4 regions of the Streptomyces sp. NPDC096205 genome follow, and region 2 is predicted to be linked to each of the others. Evidence: riboswitches for the same ligand, from Rfam matches in the RefSeq annotation. Region 2 holds a riboswitch; each other region holds the start of a gene.

Region 1 (2,175 bases), on a different contig from region 2:
TGCTCGACCTCGCGGCCGAGGGGTCGTCGCAGACGGCGGACTTCTCGCTGAGCGCCGTCGGGTACGCCTTTCCGGCCGGGCATCGCATCCGGCTCGCCGTCTCCTCGGCGTACTGGCCGTGGGTGTGGCCCGAGCCGGAGTCGGCGGCCGGTTTCACGCTGGACCCGGCGGGCAGCACGCTGGAGCTGCCGGTGCGCTCGCGCCGGGCGGGCGCGGAGGTCGCCTTCGAGGAGCCCGAGCAGGCCGGGCCGCTGGGGGTGAGCCTGCCGGCCACCTTGGACGAGCCGCGGCCGGAGCGGGTGGTGGTGCGCGAGGTCGCCGAGGGCGTGTGGCGTCTGGAGGTCCTTCCGGTTCGGGGCGGCACGCGCGCGTACCCGGACGGTCTCGAGCTCACCGAGGAGGCGCTGGAGACGTACACGATCCGCGCCGACGACCCGCTGTCGGCCCGCGCCCGCACGGAGTGGTCGATCGGGCTGCACCGGCCCGAGCTGCCCTGGGCCGCCACCGTCCGCACCCGCTCGGAGATCGGCTGTGACGCGGAGCACTTCGTCACCTCCGACGAGGTGGTGTGCACGGAGGGCGGCGAGGTCGTGTTCCACCGCACCTGGGAGAGGCGCATTCCACGGACCGCCGATTGAGGGCGAGTTGGGGGTGATGCCCCAATTGCCGCTCTTGTGACTGCCGGTGAGATGGCTCACTGCGGGGCCGGGTGTGCGGTGATCGACTCTCACGGCACGCGCCAGGCCCCGCCGCTTGGTTGAGCGGAAATCGCCATAAAGGATCAAGTGCCGCAAACGCACTGATCATGCCCGACCGGTGCTTTGTGTGAATCCGGTACTTGTTTCGCCCATGTGCTCTCGCATACGTTCCCGGCCTGCCGGGCGGAACGCCGAATCCTGCCGCCGCCCATTGGCATCCACCGACCACGCAGCGGCAGGAGCGGGGGACCCAGGTAAGTCGCCGTACCGGACGTCGTACCAGCTACGACACCCGGCACGGCTTGGGGTCAAGCCATGCCTCTTCGGGCCTGGCCGGGCACCTTTCCGCCCGAACCCGACAGCTCACCTCGCAGGCGCCGGAGAGGACGTTCCCCATGCCTGCGCACACGCATGCAAACCGCCGCCCCCGTCTCGTCCGTGCCCTCACCGCCGCCGGTGTGGCCGCCGCCGCGCTCGCCCTGCCGTTCGCCGGCGCGACCGGCGCCTCGGCCGCCCCCACGGCCACGACGTCGGCGACCATCTACCCGAACACCCTCGACGGCTGGATCCGCCAGTCGCTCGACGTCATGGCCCAGAACGGCATCCCGGGCAGCTACGACGGCATCTACCGCAACATCATGCGCGAGTCGTCGGGCAACCCGCTCGCCATCAACAACTGGGACTCCAACGCGCTCGCGGGCACCCCGTCCAAGGGCCTGCTCCAGGTCATCGACCCCACCTTCGCGGCGTACCACGTGCCCGGCACCGCCTTCGACCCGTACGACCCGGTCGCGAACATCACCGCCGCCTGCAACTACGCGGCGGCCCGCTACGGCTCGATCGACAACGTCTTCGGCGCGTACTGACCGCCTCCCGGCCCCTCAGCCGTAGAGCCGTTCGAGGACGACGGCGATGCCGTCGTCCTCGTTCGAGCAGGTGATCTCGTCGGCCACCGCCTTCAGTTCCGGGTGCGCGTTGGCCATGGCCACGCCGTGCGCGGCCCAGTCGAACATCGGGATGTCGTTGGGCATGTCACCGAAGGCGAGGGTGTCCGCGGGTGTCAGGCCGAGCCGGCGGGCCGCCAGCGCCAGGCCCGTCGCCTTGGTGACGCCGCACGGCTGCAGCTCCACCGTCCCGGGCCCCGACATGGTGACCGTGGCCAGCGAACCCACCACCGCCCGCGCCACTGCCGCCAACTCGTCGTCGTTCAGGTCCGGATGGCGCAGCAGCACCTTGCTGATCGGCTCGCACCACAGGTCGTCGCGGCGGCGCACACGCACCGCGGGCAGGGTCGGGTGCGGCATCGTGTAGCCGGGCTCGATGAGGGTGAGCCCGTCGACGCCGTCCTGGTCCACGGCCGCGTACACCTGCCCCACCTCGGCCTCGATCTTGCCGAGCGCGGTCTCAGCGAGCTCCCGGTCCAGGGTGACGGACCACAGCAGCCGGTCGGCGCCCACGTCGTAGAGCTGCGCGCCCT
Region 2 (2,175 bases):
CGTCAGGGGTTCAGGCCCCGGTCCCGCAGCCATGCCATGGGGTCCACGCCGGCCCCGTCGATGTGCACCTCCAGGTGCAGGTGCGGCCCGGTGACGTTGCCGGTCGCGCCGACGCGCCCGATGACATCGCCCGTGTTGACCGTCTGGCCGACGCTGACGTTGATCGAGGACTGGTGGGCGTAGCGGATCTCGGTGCCGTCCTCGAGGGTGAGGACGGTGCTGTAGCCGTACGACCCGCTCCAGCCGGCCTCGGTGATCGTGCCGGTGTGGATCGCCTTGATCGGCGTGCCGGTGGGCGCGGCGAAGTCGAGGCCGGTGTGGTAGCCGGAGGACCACATCGAGCCGGCCTGGCCGTAGGTGGAGGTGATCGTGTACGAGGAGGTCGGCAGCGTGTACTGGCGTGCCAGCTCGGCGAGGCGCTCGGCCTCGGCCTTCTTGCGGGCCTCCTCCTCCGCTGCGGCCTTCTCGGCGGCGGCCTTGGCCTCCGCCTCCTTCTCGGCCTTGGCGGCGGCCTCGGCGGCCTCCTTCTCGGCGGCGGCCTGAGCCGCGGCCTGGGCCGCCTGGGCCGCCTGGGCGGCCTTGGTGTCGGCCTGGTCCTGCTGCTGGGCGGCCTGCGCCATGATGCGGGCGCGCAGTGCCTCACCGGCGTCGGCGGTGTCCTCGGTGGCGTCGGCCGTGTCGGTGCCGAGGCTGCTGAGCGGGGCGACGGCCTCGGTGGTCTCCTCGGCGGGCGCGTCGTCGGAGATGAGGGAGCCGATGGAGGGCAGGTCGGGCATGGAGATGGCGACCGGCGGCTTGCCGGACTGGGCGCTGGCCATGCCGCCGGCGCCGACCGCGGCTATGACGCCGACGCCGAGGACGGTGGAGCTGCGGGCGAGTCCGCCGCCGCGCTGCTTGGCGACGCGGTGCCGGCCGCGGACGGGGCGGACGGAGTCCGCGGTGGGGTTCCACTCCTCCCACGGTCCCTCGTCGGTGGGGTGGCCGCCGTAGACGAACGTTTCCTCGGTCTCGGCGGTGCGCTGGCCCGGCATGAACGGGGCATGCGGGGCAGGGCGGTTGGACGCCACGTGGGCGTGCTCCTTTCCTTCCTTCTCGCCTACCGGGTTAGCTGACGGGTTCGGAGCAGGAAGGTCTCCTACGCGCGTATATGACACCGTGTGTCCACGGCGAAATACGCCCGATTCACCCCAAGTTGGTGGTTCCCCGGTTCCCTGACGGGATTCGGCGCGTGCGCACGGAGCCGTCTCTTGTGACGGCTGGGACGACCGCGCTGCGTTATCGGACGTTAATAGAACCGGGGCTCCAATTCCAAGCCGTTCGGCTTGATCATTAACGCGATCGACAGGGACGTAGAACCCAGGAGGGGCGAAAAACGGGCGAGTTGACCCGTACTCAGTACCGTCCGAGTTTTTGATGGTGACTCAGATGTTATGCGCAGGGCGCTCGCCCGATCACAGCACGTCACCCCGGGCCGGGCGCCGTACGGCGAGCAGCGCCATGTCGTCGGCGAGGGCGCCGCCGGTGTGCCGGCGGACCTCCTCCGCGAGGGTGCGCAGCAACTGGCCGGGGCCGCGGAAGGTGCGCCCGGCGAGCCGCGCCTCGGGGTCGTAGAACACCCCGCGGGCGTCACGGGCCTCGGACAGGCCGTCGGTGAAGAGCAGCAGGGTGGCGCCGCCGGGGAGGGGGTGCTCCTCGGCGCGGTCCGGCCAGCGGCCGAGGTCGCTCATGCCGAGCGGCAGGGCGGGCCGGTGGGCGGACAGCGGGACGAGGGTGCCGTCGGCGTGCAGCACGAGCGGGGCGGGATGGCCGCGGTTGAGGAGACGTACGACGCCGTCGCCGTGCGGGAGTTCGGCCAGCACGGCCGTGGTGAACCCCTCGTGGGCGTCCAGCCCGTCGCGCCGCGTGCCCTCGCGGTCCAGGGCGCGCTCCAGCCTCTGGGCGACCGCCTCCAGCGTGGCCTCCTGCTCGGCCGCCTCCCGGAACGCCCCGATGACGACGGCGACCGCCGACACCGCGCCCATGCCCTTGCCGCGTACGTCCCCGACGACGAGCCGCACCCCCTGCGGGCTGTCCTGCACCGCGTACAGGTCGCCCCCGATGAACGCGTCCGCCTGCGCCGCCTCGTAGCGCGCGGCGATCTCGAACCCGCCGATCCGCTCGGCGGGCTCCGGCAGC
Region 3 (2,175 bases), on a different contig from region 2:
CCTGGGCCAGCGTCTCGTGGAACCAGCCGCCCAGGGAGCGCAGATCCTCGCTGTTGCCCCGCCTGGCCCGCTCCTGGCCCAGCCGGACGAGGCCGCGCAGCACCTTCAGATGGGCCTCGGTGCGGCGCTGGGCGGCCCGTGCGGCCCCCAGGGGCTCCAGCAGCACGCGCATCTCCAGCAGGTCGGCGGCCTCCTGCTCGGTGGGTTCGGCGACGCACGCGCCCGCGTGCCGCCGGGTGACGACGAACCCCTCCGCCTCCAGCGTGCGCAGCGCCTCGCGGACGGGGACGCGCGAGACGCCGTAGCGGCGCGCGAGCAGTTCCTCGGTGAGCCGGCTGCCGCGTTCGTGGACCCCCGCGACGATGTCGTCCCGGATCGCCGTGCATACCGAGTGCGCCGGAACACGCATGACCGACCTCCGCCTTTAATCCCCGTGAAACGTCGACGATTGACGTGTGTTCAGCGACTCTATTGCAATGCGGCCGCATTTCCGACGGCGGGCCGGAATCCATGGATATTTTTTGGACAATCGGCCGCCGGGCGGCGACCGGAACGCCGAAAGCCCCGGCTGCGGGAGCCGGGGCTTTCTAGGCTGTCGAGGCTTTCGAGCAAGACCTGTCGGTCAGATGTTCACGCCGTGCGAGCGGAGGTAGGCGACCGGGTCGATGTCGGAGCCGTACTCGGGGCTCGTGCGGGCCTCGAAGTGCAGGTGCGGGCCGGTGACGTTGCCGGTGGCGCCGGACAGGCCGATCTGCTGGCCGGGGACGACCGACTGGCCCACCGCGACGGAGATGGAGGACAGGTGGCCGTACTGGGTGTAGGTGCCGTCGTGCATCCGGATGACGACCTGGTTGCCGTACGCGCCGCCCCAGCCGGCCTCGACGACCGTACCCATGCCGACGGCCTGGACGAGGGTGCCGCTCGCGGCGTGGAAGTCGACGCCGGTGTGGCTGCCGGAGGACCACAGCGCGCTGCTGGCCTGGTAGGCGGTGGAGACGTACGAGCCGGCGATCGGGGCCACGAAGGTGTTCAGGCGCTTGCGCTCGGCCTCACGGGCGGCGCGCTCCCTGGCCTCACGGGCGGCCTCGGCCCGCGCCTCGGCGCGCTTGACGGCGGCCTCCTCGGCCTTCTGCTCCGCGAGCGCCTCCTCGGCGGCCTGCTTCTGCGCGGCGGCCTGGGCGTCGATCTGCTCGGCGACGGAGTCGCCGATGGTGACGACCGGCAGCAGGCCGGTCTGCTCGGCCTCGGGCTCGGCGGCGAGGGCCGGCCCCGCGAGGGTGCCGATGACGCCGGTGGTGGTGAGCGCCGCGACGCCCGCCGCACGGGCGGTGCTGCGCTGCATCCGGCTGGGACGACGATGCTTCCCGGTGGCGCGCGTGAACGCCATGAAGTGGCTGGTCCTTTCCTTCCCTCTCGCCTACCGGGTTAGCTGACGGGTTCGGAGCAGGAAGGTCTCCTACGGACCCCCTCGCTTCACGCGCGGGCGTCCGATTCACCCCAGGGACTGCGATGGGTCCCCGGCTCCCCTGGCTCGCGCCGTAGGGGGACTCGGCGATGACTGTCCGGTGCCGCGGATGCGGCGCACTGCGTGACGAACAGCCCGGACGACACTAAGGGGATCATCTTTCGATCCTCTAATGGATCAGCGTTTTTGTAGCGCATGCCACAGGGCAGACGGGCAGCATCTCCTGCAATTCACAGCCAACTCGGACAAACGAGGGCCCTGATGACGCTCCGGTCACCAGGGCCCACGCGTGTGTGGCGCGAATTCGCCGTCCCTACTCGGCGCTCACCACGGTGACTTCACCGATGCCGAGGGCCTCCACGGGCTCCTTGATCTGCGCCGCGTCGCCGACCAGGACCGTCACCAGCCGGTCCACCGGGAAGGCGTTCACGACGGCCGCCGTGGCCTCCACCGTGCCGGTGGCGGCGAGCTGCTGATACAGCGTCGCCTGGAAGTCGTCGGGCAGATGCTGCTCGACCTGGTCGGCCAGCGTGCTCGCGACGGCGGCGGCCGTCTCGTACTTCAGCGGCGCCACCCCGACGAGGTTCTGCACGGCCACGTCCCGCTCGGCGTCGGTCAGCCCGTCCGCGGCGAGGGTGCGCAGCACCGTCCACAGGTCCGCCAGCGCCGGGCCGGTGTTCGGGGTGTCCACGGACCCGCTGATGGCGAGC
Region 4 (2,175 bases), on a different contig from region 2:
CCGTTACCTGGAGGCCGTCGACCTGCTGGGCCGGATCAACCCCGCGCACCACGGCGACACCTACGGCGGACTGCGCGCCGCTCAGGCGCTGGTGCGCAAGGCCATGGAACTGCGCGACGCGCTCGCCCTGATGCACCAACGGGGCGAGACGGAGCTGCACGCGCCGACGCTCGCGCGGGCGCTGCGCGTCCTGGACGGGGAGCGCCGGACGGCGCGTGTGGCGCTGCCGGCGCGCTCCGACGGCTGAGCGCGCGAGGCCACCGTTAAACGGACCAAATGACGTACCCCCTTTCGGAGTAGAAGGTTGTCGTATTGCGGGGCCCCAACAGTTGCGTGATACGCGCGCTTTCACGGCGGAACAATGCGTTCCGGCCCTGGTCCGGGGCCGTTCGGCGGTCTTGACAGACGCTTGTCGATCAAGCTGTCCACCCGAACGGGTGAGTGGTGAGTAACAACACAAATCCCCGGTTCCATTGGGTATTTCGGACACTTGTGAGTGAAGATCCCTGACTGACGACAAGCCCCCGCCACCGCGGCGGGGCGGTCCGGGCGGACGCCGAGTCCTGCCGCCGCCCGGATGACCGGTCGACAGGAGTGGATCGGCAGGAGTGGAGGACCCAAGCACGACGGTCCGCCGGAGCGCAGTTGTCCGAGCGGTCCTTGGGGTGAAGCCGCCTTCGGGTGGCCGGGCCACTTCGCCAGCCCGAATCCGACAGGTCATCCTTCACAGGCGGCTGACGAAGGGTTGCGCATGACCGCGCAGAATCGTGTCCCGTCGCTCATGGCCCGTGCCGGTACGGCCTCGGCCCTGACTCTCGCCGCCGTGGGCGGCTCCCTGGTGGTGCCCGGCGTCGCCGCCGAGGCCCAGGCCGCCACGTCCGCGACGAAGGCCCTCCAGGTGGCAGCCTCGAAGAAGGGCTCGCCCTACAAGTACGGCGCCACCGGTCCGCACCGGTTCGACTGCTCGGGCCTCACTCTCTACTCGTACAAGAAGGCGGGCAAGTCTCTGCCGCGCACCGCTGCCCAGCAGTACAACAAGACCCGGCACATCTCCGCCAAGAGCCGCAAGGCGGGGGACCTGGTGTTCTTCCACTCGGGCTCGAACGTCTACCACGTGGGCATCTACGCCGGTAAGGGCCGCATCTGGCACGCCCCGAAGACCGGGGACGTGGTCAGGCTCCAGAAGATCTGGACGAGCAAGGTCTGGTACGGCCGCGTGAGCTGACCTGCTCCCGGGCGGTACGGCTCCCTGACCCGCCGTCACCGCCCGGGGCCACTCCTGGGCCCCCGAGCAGCGTCCGCGCGCTCTCGGGGGCTCACGGCTCCTGCTGGCCCGCTGCGGTCACCGGATGAGCCGGGACGGTCCAGGGCAGCTCGATCAGGACCGTCTTGCCGCCCTCGCGCGTGGGTCTGACGCGCAGTCTGCCGCCGCACTCCGCCGTCAGCCAGCGGATGATCACCATGCCGCGGCCGTTGTCCTGCTGCACCGCGGCCGGCAGCCGCTTCGGGAACCTCGGATGGCTGTCGGTGACGCCGATGCGCAACTGTTCGTCACGCTCCAGGCGCACGGCCACCGTGAAGGTGGGTGACTGCCCGAACGTGTGCTGTACGGCGTTGGTGGCGAGTTCGGAGACGATCAGCCGGACGGTGTTGGCGGCCTCGGTGTCCGACGGCAGGCCCCACTCCCCCAGGGTGCCGATGACGAAGGCACGGGCCGCGGAGACCGAGGCGGGATCGCTCGGCAGAGTGACGGATGCTTCCAGGTGGTCTGCCATGGCGACGTCGTCCCTTTCCCACGGGATCGCGGTCCGACAAGAATCGGATGGTTCGAGTACGGTCCCGGACTGGTGCTTCGTTCGCCAGACTGCCACCAGCACGCCGGTAACGGTGGCGATCCACCAAGATATGCATATATCTGTCGCTCGAAGCGGTGAACTCTGCGACGGCAGACCCTATTTGGGCGGCCCTTGAGGAGTAGGGAGGGGCCCATGCAGCACGGTCCGGCGGTGCGCCGCCGAAAGCTCGGCGCGGAACTGCGCGCGCTGCGCACCCGTACGGGACTCACCAGCGGCGAGGCGGCCCGGCTGGTGGGCTGGCATCAGTCGAAAGTGAGCCGGATCGAGACGGGCGCGAGTGGCGTGAAACCGTCCGACGTGCGGTTACTGCTGGACGCCT

The links. Region 2 has a riboswitch for cyclic di-AMP ahead of ACIQ6Y_RS12435 (M23 family metallopeptidase). Riboswitches for the same ligand answer to the same signal wherever they lie in the genome.
Region 1: another riboswitch for cyclic di-AMP. It lies ahead of ACIQ6Y_RS30875 (transglycosylase SLT domain-containing protein); the one in region 2 lies ahead of ACIQ6Y_RS12435 (M23 family metallopeptidase).
Region 3: another riboswitch for cyclic di-AMP. It lies ahead of ACIQ6Y_RS05955 (M23 family metallopeptidase); the one in region 2 lies ahead of ACIQ6Y_RS12435 (M23 family metallopeptidase).
Region 4: another riboswitch for cyclic di-AMP. It lies ahead of ACIQ6Y_RS18555 (C40 family peptidase); the one in region 2 lies ahead of ACIQ6Y_RS12435 (M23 family metallopeptidase).

Annotation. Positions count from the first base shown of each region.
Region 1 covers NZ_JBIWFS010000009.1:281,607-283,781, forward strand. The annotation lists gene ACIQ6Y_RS30870 (CocE/NonD family hydrolase) at 1-638, shown strand, start outside; cyclic di-AMP (ydaO/yuaA leader) riboswitch at 908-1,088, shown strand; gene ACIQ6Y_RS30875 (transglycosylase SLT domain-containing protein) at 1,094-1,564, shown strand; gene ACIQ6Y_RS30880 (HAD family hydrolase) at 1,580-2,175, opposite strand, start outside.
Region 2 covers NZ_JBIWFS010000003.1:21,268-23,442, forward strand. The annotation lists gene ACIQ6Y_RS12435 (M23 family metallopeptidase) at 3-1,067, opposite strand; cyclic di-AMP (ydaO/yuaA leader) riboswitch at 1,079-1,237, opposite strand; gene ACIQ6Y_RS12440 (PP2C family protein-serine/threonine phosphatase) at 1,452-2,175, opposite strand, start outside.
Region 3 covers NZ_JBIWFS010000001.1:1,414,772-1,416,946, forward strand. The annotation lists gene ACIQ6Y_RS05950 (GntR family transcriptional regulator) at 1-409, opposite strand, end outside; gene ACIQ6Y_RS05955 (M23 family metallopeptidase) at 623-1,387, opposite strand; cyclic di-AMP (ydaO/yuaA leader) riboswitch at 1,400-1,564, opposite strand; gene ACIQ6Y_RS05960 (M16 family metallopeptidase) at 1,779-2,175, opposite strand, start outside.
Region 4 covers NZ_JBIWFS010000004.1:566,396-568,570, forward strand. The annotation lists gene ACIQ6Y_RS18550 (hypothetical protein) at 1-247, shown strand, start outside; cyclic di-AMP (ydaO/yuaA leader) riboswitch at 545-748, shown strand; gene ACIQ6Y_RS18555 (C40 family peptidase) at 752-1,225, shown strand; gene ACIQ6Y_RS18560 (ATP-binding protein) at 1,317-1,775, opposite strand; gene ACIQ6Y_RS18565 (helix-turn-helix domain-containing protein) at 1,989-2,175, shown strand, end outside.